DNA from 4 places in the Pantoea sp. E2023-21 genome. Region 1 is predicted to be linked to each of the others. Evidence: predicted binding sites of a transcription regulator. Region 1 holds the regulator's gene; each other region holds the start of a gene.
The links. The regulator CRP, encoded in region 1, controls carbon source genes, mostly activating them, when cyclic AMP is high. The targets are predictions, from matches to a motif close to ATGTGANNNNNNTCACAT.

Region 1 (4,206 bases):
AAATGGACATGGCGATCCGCAAGGCGCGCGATCTGGGTCGCCATATCAGTTACTTCGGCCCGGAAGCCAACGACTTCGGCTTGCTTGAGCAGACGTTCAGGCATTACGGCCAAACCGGTTTGGGCGAATCGCGTAAATATTTGCACACTTACGACGAAGCCGTGCCGTGGAATCAGGTGCCGGGCACTTTCACCCCCTGGCAACCGCTGCCGGAGAACACTGATGTGCTGTTCTATGAAGGCTTGCACGGCGGCGTGGTCACGCAGCAGCAAAATGTCGCAGAGCATGTCGATTTGCTGGTTGGCGTAGTCCCGATTGTTAATCTTGAGTGGATTCAGAAGCTGGTGCGCGACACGGGCGAGCGCGGTCATTCGCGTGAGGCGGTGATGGATTCGGTGGTGCGTTCAATGGAGGATTACATCAACTTCATCACGCCACAGTTCTCACGCACCCACATTAACTTCCAGCGTGTGCCAACCGTTGATACGTCCAACCCATTTGCGGCACGCGAAATTCCGTCGCTCGACGAAAGTTTCGTAGTGATTCATTTCCGCGGTCTGGAAGGCATCGCGTTCCCCTATCTCCTGTCGATGATTCAGGGATCGTTTATCTCCCACATCAATACGCTGGTGGTGCCGGGCGGAAAAATGGGACTGGCGATGGAGCTGATTATGCTACCGCTGGTGCAGCGACTCATTGAAGGGAAGCGGATTGAGTGAGTGTCATTGGTCGCCATGAATGGCGACCCTACGAAATGAGAGCGTTTTGTAGGGTGCGCATTAATGCGCACCTGCCAGCATTAAAGCGCGATCACTTCGTAGCTATGCGTAATTTCCACGCCTTTGCCCAGCATGATCGCCACCGAGCAATATTTTTCCGCTGACAAATCAACCGCGCGTGAAACCGCCTTGTCGCTTAACGCTTTGCCGCTGACGATGAAGTGCAGATTGATGCGGGTAAAAATACGTGGCGCTTCTTCGCGACGTTCTGAAGTGAGTTTCACTTCGCAATCGGCGACATCGCTGCGCCCTTTTTGCAGGATCGACACCACATCAATAGCGCTACAACCGCCCGCCGCCATCAGCACCATCTCCATTGGACTTGGCGCTTTATCACCGGAATTACCGTCCATTAATACCTGATGGCCGGATGAGGATTCTCCGAGAAAGGTCAAACCTTCCACCCATTTCACTCGTGCCTGCATTATTCTTTCTCCTGAAGAGGCGGTTTTGCCGCCAGAGTACGCTTTCACCTGACAAACAGCAATCCAGAGTAATCCCCCTTCTGCTGAAGCGAGACAACACAAGACAGCTCGCTAAAGCTGTGCTACAAACAGTGCTGAAAATATTTTCGTCATTACAGACGAAGGCGGGAAGAATCAAAAGCGTAGCTTAAGAGTCCACCCGGAATAATTTTTCCTTTACTGGAAACGCTCGACGATTAAACCGCCTGACAGGGAAAAATGCCCCCTGTATTTTGGGCACGATTACAACAGAGGATAATAGCGAATGGTTCTCGGCAAACCGCAAACAGACCCTACACTCGAATGGTTCCTGTCCCATTGCCATATTCACAAATATCCATCCAAAAGCACGCTCATCCATCAGGGTGAGAAAGCGGAAACGCTGTACTACATCGTGAAAGGTTCCGTAGCGGTACTGATTAAAGATGAAGAAGGCAAAGAGATGATTCTCTCCTATCTCAATCAGGGAGATTTTATCGGCGAACTCGGTCTTTTCGAAGAAGGCCAGGAACGCAGTGCTTGGGTGCGTGCGAAGTCTGCCTGCGAAGTGGCTGAAATTTCATACAAAAAATTCCGTCAGCTGATTCAGGTAAACCCGGATATTTTAATGCGACTTTCGTCGCAAATGGCGCGTCGTCTGCAAGTGACATCTGAGAAAGTGGGCAACCTTGCCTTCCTCGATGTGACCGGACGTATCGCGCAAACGCTGCTAAATCTGGCCAAACAGCCAGATGCGATGACTCACCCGGACGGGATGCAAATCAAAATCACCCGTCAGGAGATTGGTCAGATCGTGGGCTGCTCACGCGAAACCGTGGGTCGTATCCTGAAAATGCTGGAAGATCAGAATCTGATCTCCGCACACGGTAAAACCATCGTCGTTTACGGCACCCGCTAATTTCTTCTCACCCACGGCGTGATGGCAACATCGCGCCGTTTCTATTTGCGATGAGCTGATGTGGCGCCGAATCATCTATCATCCTGAAGTTAACTATGCGCTGCGGCAAACGCTGGTGCTGTGCCTGCCTGTGGCTCTCGGCTGGCTGTTTGGCGATCTGCAAAAAGGTCTGCTGTTCTCGTTAGTGCCTGCCTGTTGCAATATGGCGGGGCTGGATACGCCGCACAAACGCTTCTTCAAACGCCTGATTGTAGGGGGTTCGCTGTTTGCCACCGGCAGTTTCCTGATGCAAATCCTCACCGCGTACCAAATTCCGCTGCCGCTGATTTTGCTGGCGCTGCCGCTGCTGATTGGCGTGACCGGTGAAATCGGCCCACTGCATGCGCGCCTGCTCCCCGCGACGTTAATCGCCGCCATCTTTACGCTCAGTTTAGTGGGACGCATGCCGATGTGGGTGCCGCCGCTGCTCTACATAGGCGGCACGCTGTGGTACGGCTTGTTCAACTGGTTCTGGTTCTGGCTGTGGAAAGAGCAGCCGATGCGCGAATCGCTTAGCCTGCTGTTCCGTGAGCTGGCCGATTATTGCGATGCCAAATACACCTTACTGACGCAGTTGACCGATCCGGAAAAAGCGCTGCCCCCCCTGCTGGCACGCCAGCAAAAGGCGGTCGATCTCATCACGACCTGCTACCAGCAAATGCACATGTTGTCGGCCAGCCGTGATAACAGCCACAAACGTCTGACACGCGCTTTTCAGGTGGCGCTGGATTTACAGGAACACATCTCGGTGAGTTTGCATCAGCCCGAAGAGGTGCAAAAGCTCGTGGAGGAGAGCCACGCCGAAGCGGTGATTCGCTGGAACGCCAAAATCATCTCAGCCCGGCTGCGCGTGCTGGCCGATGCGATCCTCTACCATCAATTACCCGATCGTTTTCACATGGAGAAACAGCTCGGCGCGCTGGAGAAAATTGCGCGCCAGCATCCGGATAATCCGGTCGGCAACTTCTGCCTGTATCACTTCAGTCGCATCGCCCGCGTGTTGCGCACGCAGAAGCCACTCTACACACGTGACCTGATGGCCGATCGCCAGCGCCGTTTGCCGCTGTTGCCGGCGTTGCGCAGTTATCTGTCGTTCAAATCTTCCGCGTTACGCACCGCCGCTCGTTTCGCCGTGATGCTGATGTTTGGCAGCGCGTTGGCGCTGTTCTTCAACATTCCCAAACCTTACTGGATTCTGATGACCATCATGTTCGTCAGCCAGAACGGCTACAGCGCGACACGCGTGCGTATTCAGCACCGTGCGCTGGGCACCTTTGCGGGTTTGCTGATCGCTGCCGCCTCGCTACAGCTGGCGGTGCCGGAATCGATCACGCTGCTGTTTATGCTGGGGATCACGCTGGCAAGTTATCTGATCACGCGGAAATATTATGGCTGGTCGATGATTGGCTTCACCGTCACCGCAGTGTATTCGCTGCAGCTGCTGTCACTTAACGGCGCGCAATTTTTACTGCCACGCATGATGGATACCCTGATGGGCTGTTTGATTGCCTTCGCCGGGATGATTTGGTTGTGGCCGCAGTGGCAAAGCGGGCTGCTGCGCAAGAACGCACACGATGCGCTGGAAGCGTATCAGGATGCCTTGCGACTGTTGCTGGGACCGGAACAGTCGCCCGAGAAACTGGCTTATCAGCGCATGAAGGTTAATCAGGCGCACAATGCGCTGTTCAACTCATTGAACCAGGCATCGAGCGAGCCGGGCTTTAACCTGCAATATCTAAAAGATATGCGCATGTGGGTAACGCACAGTCAGTTCATTGTCGAGCATATTAACGCCATGACGATCCTGGCGCGCGAACACACCATGTTGACGGCGAAGCTGGCAGAACGTTATCTGCAATCCTGTGAAATCGCGCTGCAGCGTTGTCAGCAGCGGCTGGCATATGACGGGCCGGGCAACGACAGTAATATTCTGGAGGCGCCGGAGAATCTTAATGAAGGGCCGGTGACGATTGTCGAACAGCATGTGAAGCGGATCTTGCAGCACCTTAACGTCATGCACACCATC
Region 2 (4,206 bases), 1.1 Mb from region 1:
ATGCGCTTCGGTATTTCAGAAGGCATGGTGCTGTCAGCGGGGCCGGGCGGTAAAGACCTGTTTGTGCTGTCCGTTGATAGCGGCGCAGTGCCGGGTATGCCGGTTAAGTAAGCTAACAAGCCGCCTGAGGGCGGCTTTTTTATGCCCATGGATCCGGCGCATTGTAGGGTCGCCATTTAGGGCGTAATGCCGCTCACTTAAGCAAGGTGCGCATGAATGCGCACCCTACGAAAATCCAGCGAAATACATGTAGGGTCGCCATTCATGGCGACCAGGTTAGACATTCTTGTGATCGCTAGCACGCTATTGGCTTAATGCGTATGATAAAGCGCTACGAAAACAGGAGCCTGACATGCCTGCCGTTCTCTCTGCTTGTTGGCGCTATGTACGCGCCTTCGCCATTATTTATGCGGCGCTGTACACCGGTATAGGGATATCTTCCCTGCTTCCGATTACGATTCCCGGCAGCATCATCGGCATGCTGCTGCTGTTCCTGCTGCTGGCGCTGCATATTATGCCGGTTGAATGGGTGAAACCTGGATGCCATTTGCTGATTCGCTATATGGCGCTGCTGTTTGTTCCGATCAGCGTCGGCGTGACGAGCTATACCGATATTCTCACCGCCCAGTTCGGGCCGATTGTGGTGTCCTGCATTGTCAGTACCTTTATGGTGCTGCTGATTGTCGGTCTCAGTGCGGAAAGATTACAGCGCCCGCGGGAGGAAAAACCGCATGATTGATGCCTGGTGGTCGCTGCCGTTGACCGTGTTCGCCTATTTCCTGGCGCGTAAACTGGCGGCAAAAATCAATATCTCCATCGTCAATCCATTGCTGGTGGCGATGGCAATTGTCATCCCCATTTTGCTGCTAACCAACCTGCCTTATACGCGCTATTTTGCTGGCAGCAGCCTGCTCAATCAGTTGCTGCAACCGGCGGTTGTCGCGCTGGCATTGCCGCTGTACGAGCAGATGCATCAGATTCGCGCGCGCTGGAAAACCATCATCAGCGTCTGTTTCATCGGCAGCATCACGGCGATGGTGTCGGGCACCGCGATAGCGCTGTGGATGGGGGCAACGCCGGAAATCGCCGCCACCATTATGCCGAAATCCGTCACTACGCCGATTGCGATGGCAGTCTCCGCATCGCTACACGGTATTCCCGCCATCAGCGCCATCTGCGTGTTAATCGCTGGCGTGCTGGGCGCAGTGTTCGGCCATATGCTGCTCAATCTGTTTAAGGTGAATAACAAATCTTCGCGCGGATTGGCGATTGGCAATGCCTCACACGCATTAGGCACCGCGCGCGCAGCCGAGATCGATTATCAGGAAGGCGCATTCAGCTCACTGGCTCTGGTCATTTGCGGCATCATCACCTCGTTGCTGGCACCGTTCCTTTTTCCACTGTTAATGCATTGGTGGGGCTGAAACTTGCGAGAGATCTCGCAAAGTTGAAACAACCCAATCAGCTTACATTGTCAGAGCGACTTGGATCACATATAAAACGTCAGGCGGCGCATCGCCGCTAACGCGTAACTGAGGCCATCACATCATGCATTCACGATTCCTTACTGCTTTTTCCGCCCTGCCCGCCGCGCTGCAAGCGGCGATTCAGCCGCTGATGGATGCGCCGGATTTCCACGGCATGTTGCGTCCGCAGGATGTCGCACAACTGAAACAGCTTACCGGTCTGGATGATGATGCGCTGGCGTTGGAACTGCTGCCGCTGGCGGCAAGCTGCGCGGTGGCAACCGTATCGCATTTTAATGTCGGCGCGATTTCGCGCGGCGTCAGCGGCCATTGGTACTTCGGCGCCAACATGGAGTTCCTGCACACGCCGCTGCAGCAGACGGTCCATGCTGAGCAAAGTGCCATTACCCATGCATGGTTGCGCGGAGAAGAGAAACTGGCGGCGATTACCGTCAACTACACGCCGTGCGGACATTGCCGTCAGTTTATGAACGAGCTGAACAGCGGCACGGCGATTCGCATCAGCCTGCCGGGACGCGCCGTTAGCACGCTGGTCGACTATCTGCCGGATGCGTTTGGTCCAGCCGATTTGAATATTACCGAGCGCTTGCTGACGCCGGTCGATCATGGTTTTGCTGTTGAAGGCGATGCGTTGCAACAGGCCGCCATTGCCGCCGCCAATCACAGTCACGCACCTTATAGTCAAAGTTACAGCGGCGTGGCGCTGCGCAGCCAAAGCGGCAGCATCTTTACCGGTCGCTATGCAGAGAACGCCGCCTTCAACCCAAGCTTGCCACCGTTACAAGCCGCACTGATTTTGATGAACATGAGCAACGAAGCGCTGGACACTATTCAGCAAGCGGTTTTGGCGGAATGTCATGGCAGTACGCTGAGTCAGCTGGATGCCACGCGCGCTACGCTTGCCGCGTTGGGATGTGAGGATTTCTCACTTACTTTAGTTTCGAAAACATCAGTTTAGTGATCCTTTTACCGCTTTTGTGACCTTCTGTTAACAAAAGCTGTACATCTGCAGGAATTTTCATAGGATCGGGCGCCAGAACCTCTTCACTTCAAGATGGACTGGCGTTACCTTTTCCCGGCGATACGTCAGAAAACACTGCAACCGGAGCAAGCACTGCATGGAACTCGACTACGAAAGTAAACGCCCGCTGTATATTCCTTATGCGGGTCCGATCCTGCTGGAATTTCCGCTGTTGAATAAAGGCAGCGCCTTCACCCTCGAAGAACGTAACGAATTCAACCTCAACGGCCTGTTACCGGAAGCGGTAGAGACCATTGAAGAGCAGGCCGAACGTGCCTGGCGCCAGTTCCTGGATTTCAAAAACAATAACGACAAGCATGTCTATCTGCGCAACATCCAGGATACCAACGAAACCCTGTTCTACCGCCTGCTCGACAATCATCTGGAAGAGATGATGCCGATCATCTATACCCCAACAGTTGGCGCGGCGTGTGAACACTTCTCAGAAATCTACCGTCGCGCGCGCGGCGTGTTCATCTCTTACAACAACCGCGACCGCATTGAAGACATGCTGCAGAACGCCACCAAGCAGAATGTGAAAGTGATCGTAGTTACCGATGGCGAGCGTATTCTTGGCCTCGGCGACTTAGGTATCGGTGGCATGGGCATCCCAATCGGTAAACTGTCGTTGTATACCGCGTGTGGTGGCATCAGCCCGGCTTACACCCTGCCCGTGGTGCTGGATGTCGGCACTAACAACCAGCAGCTGCTGAACGACCCGCTCTACATGGGCTGGCGTCATCCGCGTATTACCGGCGAAGAGTACGAAGCGTTCGTTAACGAGTTCATCCAGGCAGTGAACCGTCGCTGGCCGAACGTGCTGTTGCAGTTCGAGGACTTCGCGCAGAAAAACGCCATGCCGCTGCTGGAACGTTATCGCGATGAGATTTGCTGCTTCAATGATGATATTCAAGGCACCGCCGCGGTGACCGTCGGCACCCTGATCGCCGCTAGCCGCGCCGCCGGCAGCCGCCTGTGCGAACAGAAAGTGGTGTTCCTCGGTGCCGGTTCTGCCGGTTGCGGTATCGCCGAGCAGATCATCGCGCAGATGAAGTCGGAAGGGTTGAGCGATGATGAAGCGCGTGGCCGCGTGATGATGGTGGACCGATTTGGTCTGCTGACCGACAAACTGCCGAACCTGCTCAATTTCCAGAGCAAGCTGGTGCAGAAGAGCGAAAACTTAAAAGAATGGGACACCAGTAGCGACTCAATTTCTCTGCTCGACGTGGTGCGCAACGCCAAGCCTGATATTCTGATTGGCGTATCAGGTCAACCTGGCCTGTTCACCGAAGAGATTATTCGCGAGATGCACAAGCACACCAAGCGTCCAATCGTTATGCCGCTGTCGAACCCGACTTCACGTGTTGAAGCGACGCCAGCCGATATCATCGCCTGGACCGATGGCGCCGCGCTGGTTGCCACCGGCAGCCCGTTCTCGCCGGTGACCTGGAAGGGGAAAACCTATCCGATCGCCCAGTGCAACAACTCGTATATCTTCCCTGGCATTGGTTTGGGTGTCATCGCTGCAGGCGCGAGTCGCGTAACAGATTCGATGCTGATGACGGCTAGCCGTGCCCTGGCCGACTGCTCACCGCTGGTGAACGATGGCGAAGGCCCGGTTCTGCCGGAAATCAAAGACATTCAGGGTGTTTCAAAACTGATTGCCATCGAAGTGGGTAAAGCGGCCCAACTGGCTGG
Region 3 (4,206 bases), 890 kb from region 1:
CTGTGTAGGCGAAACCGGTATGGTTGGCTCACCAAAGCGTCGTGAGATTGGCCATGGTCGTCTGGCGAAGCGTGGCGTGCTGGCAGTGATGCCTAAGCAAGCTGATTTCCCATACACCGTTCGTGTGGTTTCAGAAATCACCGAATCTAACGGTTCTTCTTCAATGGCTTCCGTATGTGGTGCTTCTCTGGCACTGATGGACGCTGGCGTACCGATCAAAGCAGCCGTTGCCGGTATTGCGATGGGTCTGGTTAAAGAAGCTGACAACTTTGTGGTTCTGTCTGACATCCTCGGTGATGAAGATCACCTCGGCGACATGGACTTCAAAGTAGCTGGTAGCCGCGACGGTATCACTGCGCTGCAGATGGATATCAAAATCGAAGGCATCACCCGCGAAATCATGCAGGTTGCTCTGAATCAAGCGAAAGGTGCGCGTCTGCACATCCTGAGCGTGATGGAACAGGCAATCAGCACGCCGCGTCAGGAAATTTCTGAGTTCGCGCCGCGTATTTACACCATTAAAATCAGTTCAGACAAGATCAAAGATGTCATCGGTAAAGGCGGCTCGGTAATCCGTGCACTGACTGAAGAAACCGGCACCACCATCGAAATCGAAGATGACGGCACCGTGAAGATCGCTGCAACTGATAGCCTGAAAGCTAAAGAAGCCATTCGTCGTATCGAAGAGATCACTGCTGAGATCGAAGTTGGCCGCGTTTACTCGGGTAAAGTGACACGTATCGTTGATTTCGGTGCCTTCGTGGCAATCGGCGGCGGTAAAGAAGGTTTGGTTCACATCTCTCAGATCGCAGACAAGCGCGTAGAGAAAGTGACCGACTATCTGCAGATGGGCCAGGAAGTTCCAGTGAAAGTTATGGAAGTGGACCGTCAGGGCCGTGTACGCCTGAGCATCAAAGAAGCGACAGAGCAGAAACCAGCGGAAGAAGTTGCTACCGCTGTATCTGATGCATCTGACGCCGAGTAAGCGTTTACCGATTAACCACTCCCTGCCTGGCGGGGAGTGGTGTTTAGATCATCGCGAGGGCGGGAATCCTTGTGCACAGCAGGAGGATGACAGGATGGTCGTCCCAATGTTTGTATTCGGGAGTGGGAAATGAAGCCTTTTTTGCGCTGGTGTTTTGTTGCGACAGCTATCACGCTGGCAGGATGCAGCAACTCCAATTGGCGTAAGAACGAAGTTCTGGCAGTACCTTTGCAGCCCACACTGCAGCAAGAGGTGATCCTGGCGCGAATGGAACAAATTCTTGCCAGTCGTGCCCTGACCGATGATGAACGCGCACAGCTATTATATGAGCGCGGAGTGTTGTATGATAGTTTGGGTCTGAGGGCATTAGCGCGGAACGATTTTTCGCAAGCGCTGTCTATAAGACCAGATATGCCAGAGGTATTTAACTATCTTGGTATATACTTAACGCAGGCAGGCAATTTTGATGCTGCCTATGAAGCGTTTGATTCTGTACTTGAGCTTGATCCAACTTACAACTATGCGCATTTAAACCGTGGTATCGCCCTCTATTACGGCGGTCGATACAAGTTAGCGCAAGATGATCTGCTGGCGTTTTATCAAGACGATCCTAACGATCCTTTCCGCAGCCTTTGGCTCTATCTCGTTGAAAGCGATATGGATGCCGACAAGGCAAAAGTTACGCTGAGACAGCGTCATGACAAAGCGGTCCGGGACCAATGGGGATGGAATATTGTCGAGTTCTACCTTGGCGACATCAGTGAAAAAACATTGATGGAACGTCTCAGGGCGGACGCAACGGATAACACCTCGCTCGCTGAACATCTCAGTGAAACCAACTTCTATTTAGGTAAGTACTACCTAAGTCTGGGGGAGAAGGACGACGCGAAAGCGTTGTTCAAACTGGCGGTGGCTAACAACGTAAATAACTTTGTTGAGCACCGATACGCATTGTTGGAACTGGCGCAACTCGGCCAGACACAAGACGATTTATCAGAATCTGACCAGCAATAGCTGACGAACTTTTATTGCCTGAATATCTGTAAAGTCATCATCTTCAGAGATGAGGGCTTTTCTGTTCGTCAAAACTTCTAATTTGAGCCGGTTCACACTTTTTGATGAAAATGACTGAAAGTTTTCACGACGAGTTATGTAGACTGGCCGCCGCAATCTAAGAGGCACGTGTACTACATGACTGATATCCAAACCACTACTGAAATTCAAACCACTTTTGCTGACCTTGGCCTGAACGCCGACATCCTCGAATCACTGAACGGTATGGGCTACGTAAAGCCTTCTCCAATCCAGGCTGAGTGTATTCCTCACCTGCTGGCTGGCCGTGATGTGTTGGGTATGGCGCAGACCGGTAGTGGTAAAACCGCGGCATTCTCATTGCCGCTGCTTAACAACATTGATCCTACTGTTAAAGCACCGCAAATTTTGGTGCTGGCACCTACCCGCGAATTGGCGGTACAGGTTGCTGAAGCCGTCACTGAATTCTCTAAACACATGCGTGGCATTAACGTTGTAGCCCTGTATGGCGGCCAACGTTATGACGTGCAGCTGCGCGCACTGCGTCAGGGACCACAAGTTGTTGTAGGTACGCCAGGTCGTTTACTGGATCACCTGAAGCGTGGCACGTTAGATCTGTCTAACCTGCGTGGTCTGGTGCTGGACGAAGCTGATGAAATGCTGCGTATGGGCTTCATCGAAGACGTTGAAACCATTATGGCGCAGATTCCAGACGGTCATCAGACCGCGCTGTTCTCCGCAACCATGCCAGAAGCGATTCGTCGCATTACCAAGCGTTTCATGAAAGATCCACAGGAAGTGCGCATTCAGTCAAGCATGACTACGCGCCCAGACATTTCTCAGTCTTACTGGACCGCTTACGGCCGTAAAACTGACGCGCTGGTTCGCTTCCTGGAAGCTGAAGATTTCGATGCAGCCATCATCTTCGTGCGCACCAAAAATGCCACGCTGGAAGTGGCCGAAGCGCTGGAGCGCAGCGGTTATAACAGCGCAGCATTGAACGGCGACATGAACCAGGCACTGCGTGAGCAGACGCTGGAGCGTTTAAAAGATGGTCGTCTTGACATCCTGATCGCTACCGACGTTGCAGCACGTGGTCTGGACGTTGAGCGTATCAGCCTGGTGGTAAACTTTGATATCCCAATGGATGCTGAGTCTTACGTTCACCGTATCGGTCGTACCGGCCGTGCTGGTCGTGCTGGTCGTGCGTTGCTGTTCGTTGAGAACCGCGAGCGTCGTCTGCTGCGCAACATCGAACGTACCATGAAGCTGACCATTCCAGAAGTTGAGCTGCCGAACGCAGAACTGCTGGGTGAGCGTCGTCTGGCTAAGTTCGCAGCGAAAGTACAGCAGCAGCTGGAAAGCAGCGATCTGGACCAATATCGCGCACTGCTGAGCAAAATGCAGCCGGGCGAAGATCTGGATATCGAAACTCTGGCCGCAGCACTGCTGAAAATGGCTCAGGGCGAACGTCCACTGATTCTGCCACCAGAAGCACCGCGTCCAGCGCGTCGTGAATTCAGCGATCGTCCTGACCGTGGTGAGCGCCGCGATTCACGTGATTCTCGCGGTCCACGCGAAAGTCGTGAGAGCCGCGATGGCGATCGTCCACGTCGTGAACGTCGTGACGTTGGCGAAATGCAGCTGTACCGCATTGAAGTGGGCCGTGATGATGGTGTTGAAGTTCGTCACATTGTTGGCGCGATCGCTAACGAAGGCGACATCAGCAGCCGTTACATTGGTAACATCAAGCTGTTTGGTACCCACTCAACCATCGAGCTGCCGAAAGGCATGCCGGGCGAAGTGCTGCAGCACTTCACGCGTACGCGTATTCTGAACAAGCCGATGAATATGCAGCTGATGGGTGATGCGCCGGTACACGAGCGTAGCGAACGTCGTCCTGCTGGCGGCGGTGAGCGTCGTGGTAGCGGTGCTCCGCGTGATGGTGCACCACGTGGCGAAGGCGCTCCACGTCGTTTCACCGAACGTCGTGAAGGTGGCCGTGAAGGCGGACGCTTCAGCCGTGACAGTGGTCGTGGTCCGCGTCCAGATGGCGCTGCTGCACCACGTCGTCGTGACGCATAAGCGATAAACGCTTAAAGTAAAAAGGGACGCTCATGCGTCCCTTTTTTTATGCCTGTGGAAAGTTAATTTTACACGCCACCGGCAATTAGCACGCGTTCACCGCT
Region 4 (4,206 bases), 770 kb from region 1:
CGCACGGCGGCCAGCTAATTTCTCTCGAACTTGATGAACCGCTGCCGAAAGCCACGTTCTATTTAATTCAACGCAAAGACACCGCGCTGACGCCGATGAGCGCCTATATGGCGCAACTGTTCCGTCGCTATTGTCAGCAAAGGTAAGAGTGCGGCCCGGCTCGCAACGGTATAAATAATGCACACTACACTTGCAACTGGCGTTCCCTTTTTGGAGTACAGACCATGCAAGTTACCCCGTATGTGTTCTACAGCGGCCGCTGTGAAGAGGCGATTGCTTTCTATCTTGCTGCCACCGACGGCGAGCTACTGTTTAAGATGACCTATGGCGACATGCCGGATGAGACGCCGGTGGAAGATGAAGGTTGCCTCTCGGGTGTGCACTTTTCGCCGGAGCAGATCATGCATGCCCATCTGCGCATCGGGCAGGGCGAAATTATGCTAAGTGACGGCGCGCCACAGGCGGCGTATGGCGGTTTTGCTGTGAGTTTATCGACGCCGGATGAAGCGCAAGGGAAGCGTTGGTTTGATGCGTTGTCGGCGGGCGGTGAAGTGACAAAAAGCTGGGCACCCACGTTCTGGGCCAATGGCTTTGGCATGCTAACCGATAAGTTCGGCGTGCCGTGGATGGTGAATGCGTATAAACCGCAGAGTTAAGAGGGTACGATTTGCGACAAGGTGCGCGTAAATGCATTGGCTTTCTTCACCGACCTTAAAACGGTGCGCATAAATGCGCACCCTACATTGTAGGGTCGCCATTAATGGCGACCGTTTAACCAACCGCACCCTCTAATGGCGACCGTTTAACCAATCGCACACTCTCATGGCGACCGTTTAACCAACCGCATCCTCTAATAGCGACCGTTTTACTCGATTAGAAGTTGTAACCCACCACCAGGTAGTAACCCCAGCCGGTTGATTTCACTTCAAATGGACCTTTGCCGAAGTTCAGCTCCTGGCCGTCAGCCCATTGGCCGCCGTTGTGGAAGTAACGCGCCACGGTGGAAACATGCCAGTGATCATAGTTCAGCGACAGTATGTGGCTGGACGCAATCGAGTTGCTGGTGCGTGAACGATCTGACTTGTCACGCAGATCCGAACCCCAGTCGAAGTTGGTGAAGCCGATGTAGCTCAGCTTGCCGCCCCACAGGTCGGTAATCGGTACAAAGTATTTCACCTTGAAGCGATAACCATCCCAGCTGTTCTCGTTCGCCGCACCGTAGTTTTCCCACTGGTATTTAGCGTAAACGTTCAGCGACAGGCCGATATCGCTGTGCGTATCGATGTCGGTGCCAAGACCCATGTACCAGGTGTTCTGACGGTTATCGCTGTTGCGACCCATGTCATAGATGTAGTTGTTGGCGAAATACCACTCTTTAAACGGACCAAAAGAGAGATCGGTGCCGGTCAGCTTATCGATAGAGAAACGTGGCTCAATTTCCATGAACATCGGCGAACCGTGGTCGAACACGCCGTTAGCGTTGCTGTTGCCCACGCCGAAGAAGTTGGTGAGATCGAGGTAGCCGTAGAAATCGAACCAATCCTTTTTGGCAAAGGCTTCATATTCGAGGTACACGTCGTTATTGAACTGAGGTCCAAAACGGGTGTGGTAACTGCCCACCACGTTAACGCTCTGATGCCACCAATCAGAAACGTATTGCGGATCGCTTTCTGCCGCTTGTGCTGTACCAGTTAAGCCACTGGCCAATAAAGCGCCTGCTATCAACGATTTATATTTCATTATTTTACCACATGCTTGTGATCGCCGGGCTGACGCCGCGATCGGGTGAAATCGATCCCAGGGATGGGCAGTGTGTTGTCGTATCCGGTCTGCAGCGCCAGATTTTCAAGTTTGCGTAATGTGCCTGTAACAGAGGCATAGAAAATAGATTTTGGTCACGTTTGTCAAAAAGTGTTGCAGTTTGATTCACTGGAAATGTGATCGTTATCACATAAATGTCGTGTGGCGAACGGAACCCCGCAACCGTTTACGTGTCGCGTACAGCTGGAAACGTGTTAGATGTGGGAAAAGGATGTAGCGGCGCGATTTATCGCGCGCCCTTTTGATGAGCACCGTTTCGCTGCAATAAGGCGCAATAAATTGCGCCGCAACGGCACGGTGTGAGTTATGGCAAGGTCACGCGCACCTGCAGGCCAGCAATCTGACCTTGTGGATCATGGCGGTTCGACAGCGCAACCTGCATCTGATGTTTCTGCGCCACGCTGCGCACTATCGACAACCCTAAACCGCTGCCTTGCGCCTGAACATCCGGCGAACGAGTAAAGCGGTCGAAGGCGCGCTCAATAAAGGATTCTGCCATGCCGGGCCCGTTATCCACGATATCCACCACGGTATGATTGCCGACGCGATGCAGCAGCACATCCACCAGACTGCCTTCCGGTGTATGCAGCATCGCATTGCCGATAAGGTTATCGAACAGGCTGCGCAGATCGGAGCGGCTGGCGTGCAGACGATAGTGCGTCGTGCCGTTGAAACCGATATCAATACCGCGCTTATCCGCCACCACCATCAGCTGCTCAATGCTCTCTTTCAGCAGATCGTCCAGCTCGATGCTTTCCACCGTGGCGACCACCGATTGATCTTCCTGACGTGAGATATTCAGTAGCTGCGTCACCAGATGGCGCGTACGCGTAACGCCCGCTTCCAGCTGATCGAACTGGCGGCTGGCTTCACCGGGTTGAATATGTTGCCGCAGGTTCTCCAGCTGCAAGGTTACTGCGGTGACCGGCGTGCGCAGTTCGTGCGCCGCATCCTCAAGGAACTGACGCTGTGATGACCAGGCCGCGCGCAGTTTATCCAGCAAAGCGTTGTAAGCCGCCACCAGCGGCAGCACTTCATCCGGCAAGCCATCGGGAGAAACCGTATGCGGATGCAGTGTTTCCTGCGCAGCGATATGACGTGAAGCCACGCGTAAATCGCGCGTAATGGCACGCACCACCAGCCATATGACCAGCAGTGAGAGCGGCATCATGAGCATCAACGGAATGATGGCCGACAGCGCCCGTTTTAGCATCAGGCTTTTCATGTAGCCGATGTTGTGCAGGACCTGAATATTCCCGATCTCACTGCCCAGCTCGCCGGGACGCGTGTATACGCGCCATTCGCAGTCATCTCCGCAGTCACCGACCTTGAGATCGTGCCAGCCTTTTTTCATTTGCAGCGGCGCGTGTAAATCAGGCCACGAGCTGGCGCGCAGTTTATTATTGGTATCCCATAACTGGACAATGTAGGTGCTTTTTAATTTTTCGGCATGCATCACCATCGGCATCAGGGCGGGCATACGCTGGCTGGTGGCCCACGCATCGGCAATCTTAGCGAGCTGGTCGTCCTTCATGGTGCCCATCATATCGCCGTAGCAATGATAGAAATACCAGGTTACACCGCCAATCATGGCCAGATGCAGAATCACCAGCGTGGTGAGCAGTTTGTTACGCAGTGAGCGCATAAAGGTGAAAGGTTTCATATTGCCGGAACCCGCCAGCCGAGCCCGCGTACGTTGCGAATCACTTCGTTATCCAGTTTACGGCGCATACCGTGAATCAGCACATCAACCGCGTTGCTGCTGACTTCTTCGCCCCAGCCGTAAATGCGGTTTTCTAACTGTTCACGTGAAAGAATGGCGCCCGGTCGCTCCAGCAAGGCGTAGAGCAGGGCATATTCGCGCGCGGTAAGCTGCTCGCGTTGGCCTTTGTACAAGACTTCACGCGTCATGATGTCGATCTGCACATCGCCGCTGCCCAACAGGGAATCCGCCGCACCGTGGCGACGTCGGGTTATAGCTCGCATGCGTGCCAGTACCTCTTGCAGATCAAAGGGTTTCAGCAAATAGTCATCCGCGCCGCTGTCCAATCCCTGAATACGTTGCTGCACGGTATCGCGGGCGGTGAGCACCAGCACCGGCGTCATGTCGCCGCGCGTGCGTGCGCGACGCAGCACCTGCAGGCCATCTTCACGCGGCAAGCCGAGATCCAGCAACACGCAGGTATAACCGCCTTCCGCCCAGGCATTACTGGCAAACACGCCATCACGTACCCAATCCACCGACCAACCCGCCGCTTCCAGCGCTTGCTGCAGGTTCGCGCCAATCATTTCGTCATCTTCTACCAGCAGCACACGCATGATGCCCTCCAACTTAACTGAACGCAGTTTAGCGCCAGATAATTAGCGCAGAATTACCCTCCGTCA

Region 2: a site for CRP is predicted at 1,478-1,495, ahead of cdd (cytidine deaminase). Genes of this name have one in related genera too.
Region 3: a site for CRP is predicted at 2,080-2,097, ahead of yrbN (protein YrbN). Genes of this name have one in related genera too.
Region 4: a site for CRP is predicted at 1,936-1,953, ahead of ACRQ84_RS17170 (nucleoside-specific channel-forming protein Tsx). Genes of this name have one in related genera too.

Annotation. Positions count from the first base shown of each region.
Region 1 is NZ_CP195344.1:2,902,567-2,906,772, forward strand. Features, by position in the region: gene ACRQ84_RS13695 (phosphoribulokinase) at 1-719, shown strand, start outside; gene ACRQ84_RS13700 (OsmC family protein) at 800-1,204, opposite strand; gene crp (cAMP-activated global transcriptional regulator CRP) at 1,509-2,141, shown strand; gene ACRQ84_RS13710 (YccS/YhfK family putative transporter) at 2,200-4,206, shown strand, end outside.
Region 2 is NZ_CP195344.1:1,808,048-1,812,253, forward strand. Features, by position in the region: gene metG (methionine--tRNA ligase) at 1-111, shown strand, start outside; gene ACRQ84_RS08565 (CidA/LrgA family protein) at 353-739, shown strand; gene ACRQ84_RS08570 (CidB/LrgB family autolysis modulator) at 732-1,424, shown strand; gene cdd (cytidine deaminase) at 1,549-2,445, shown strand; gene ACRQ84_RS08580 (NAD-dependent malic enzyme) at 2,606-4,206, shown strand, end outside.
Region 3 is NZ_CP195344.1:3,796,816-3,801,021, forward strand. Features, by position in the region: gene pnp (polyribonucleotide nucleotidyltransferase) at 1-985, shown strand, start outside; gene nlpI (lipoprotein NlpI) at 1,115-1,999, shown strand; gene yrbN (protein YrbN) at 2,110-2,160, shown strand; gene ACRQ84_RS17740 (DEAD/DEAH family ATP-dependent RNA helicase) at 2,177-4,102, shown strand; gene ACRQ84_RS17745 (SDR family NAD(P)-dependent oxidoreductase) at 4,171-4,206, opposite strand, start outside.
Region 4 is NZ_CP195344.1:3,675,252-3,679,457, forward strand. Features, by position in the region: gene ACRQ84_RS17160 (LysR family transcriptional regulator) at 1-146, shown strand, start outside; gene yjdN (VOC family metalloprotein YjdN) at 225-656, shown strand; gene ACRQ84_RS17170 (nucleoside-specific channel-forming protein Tsx) at 874-1,740, opposite strand; gene ACRQ84_RS17175 (sensor histidine kinase) at 2,126-3,484, opposite strand; gene ACRQ84_RS17180 (response regulator) at 3,481-4,140, opposite strand.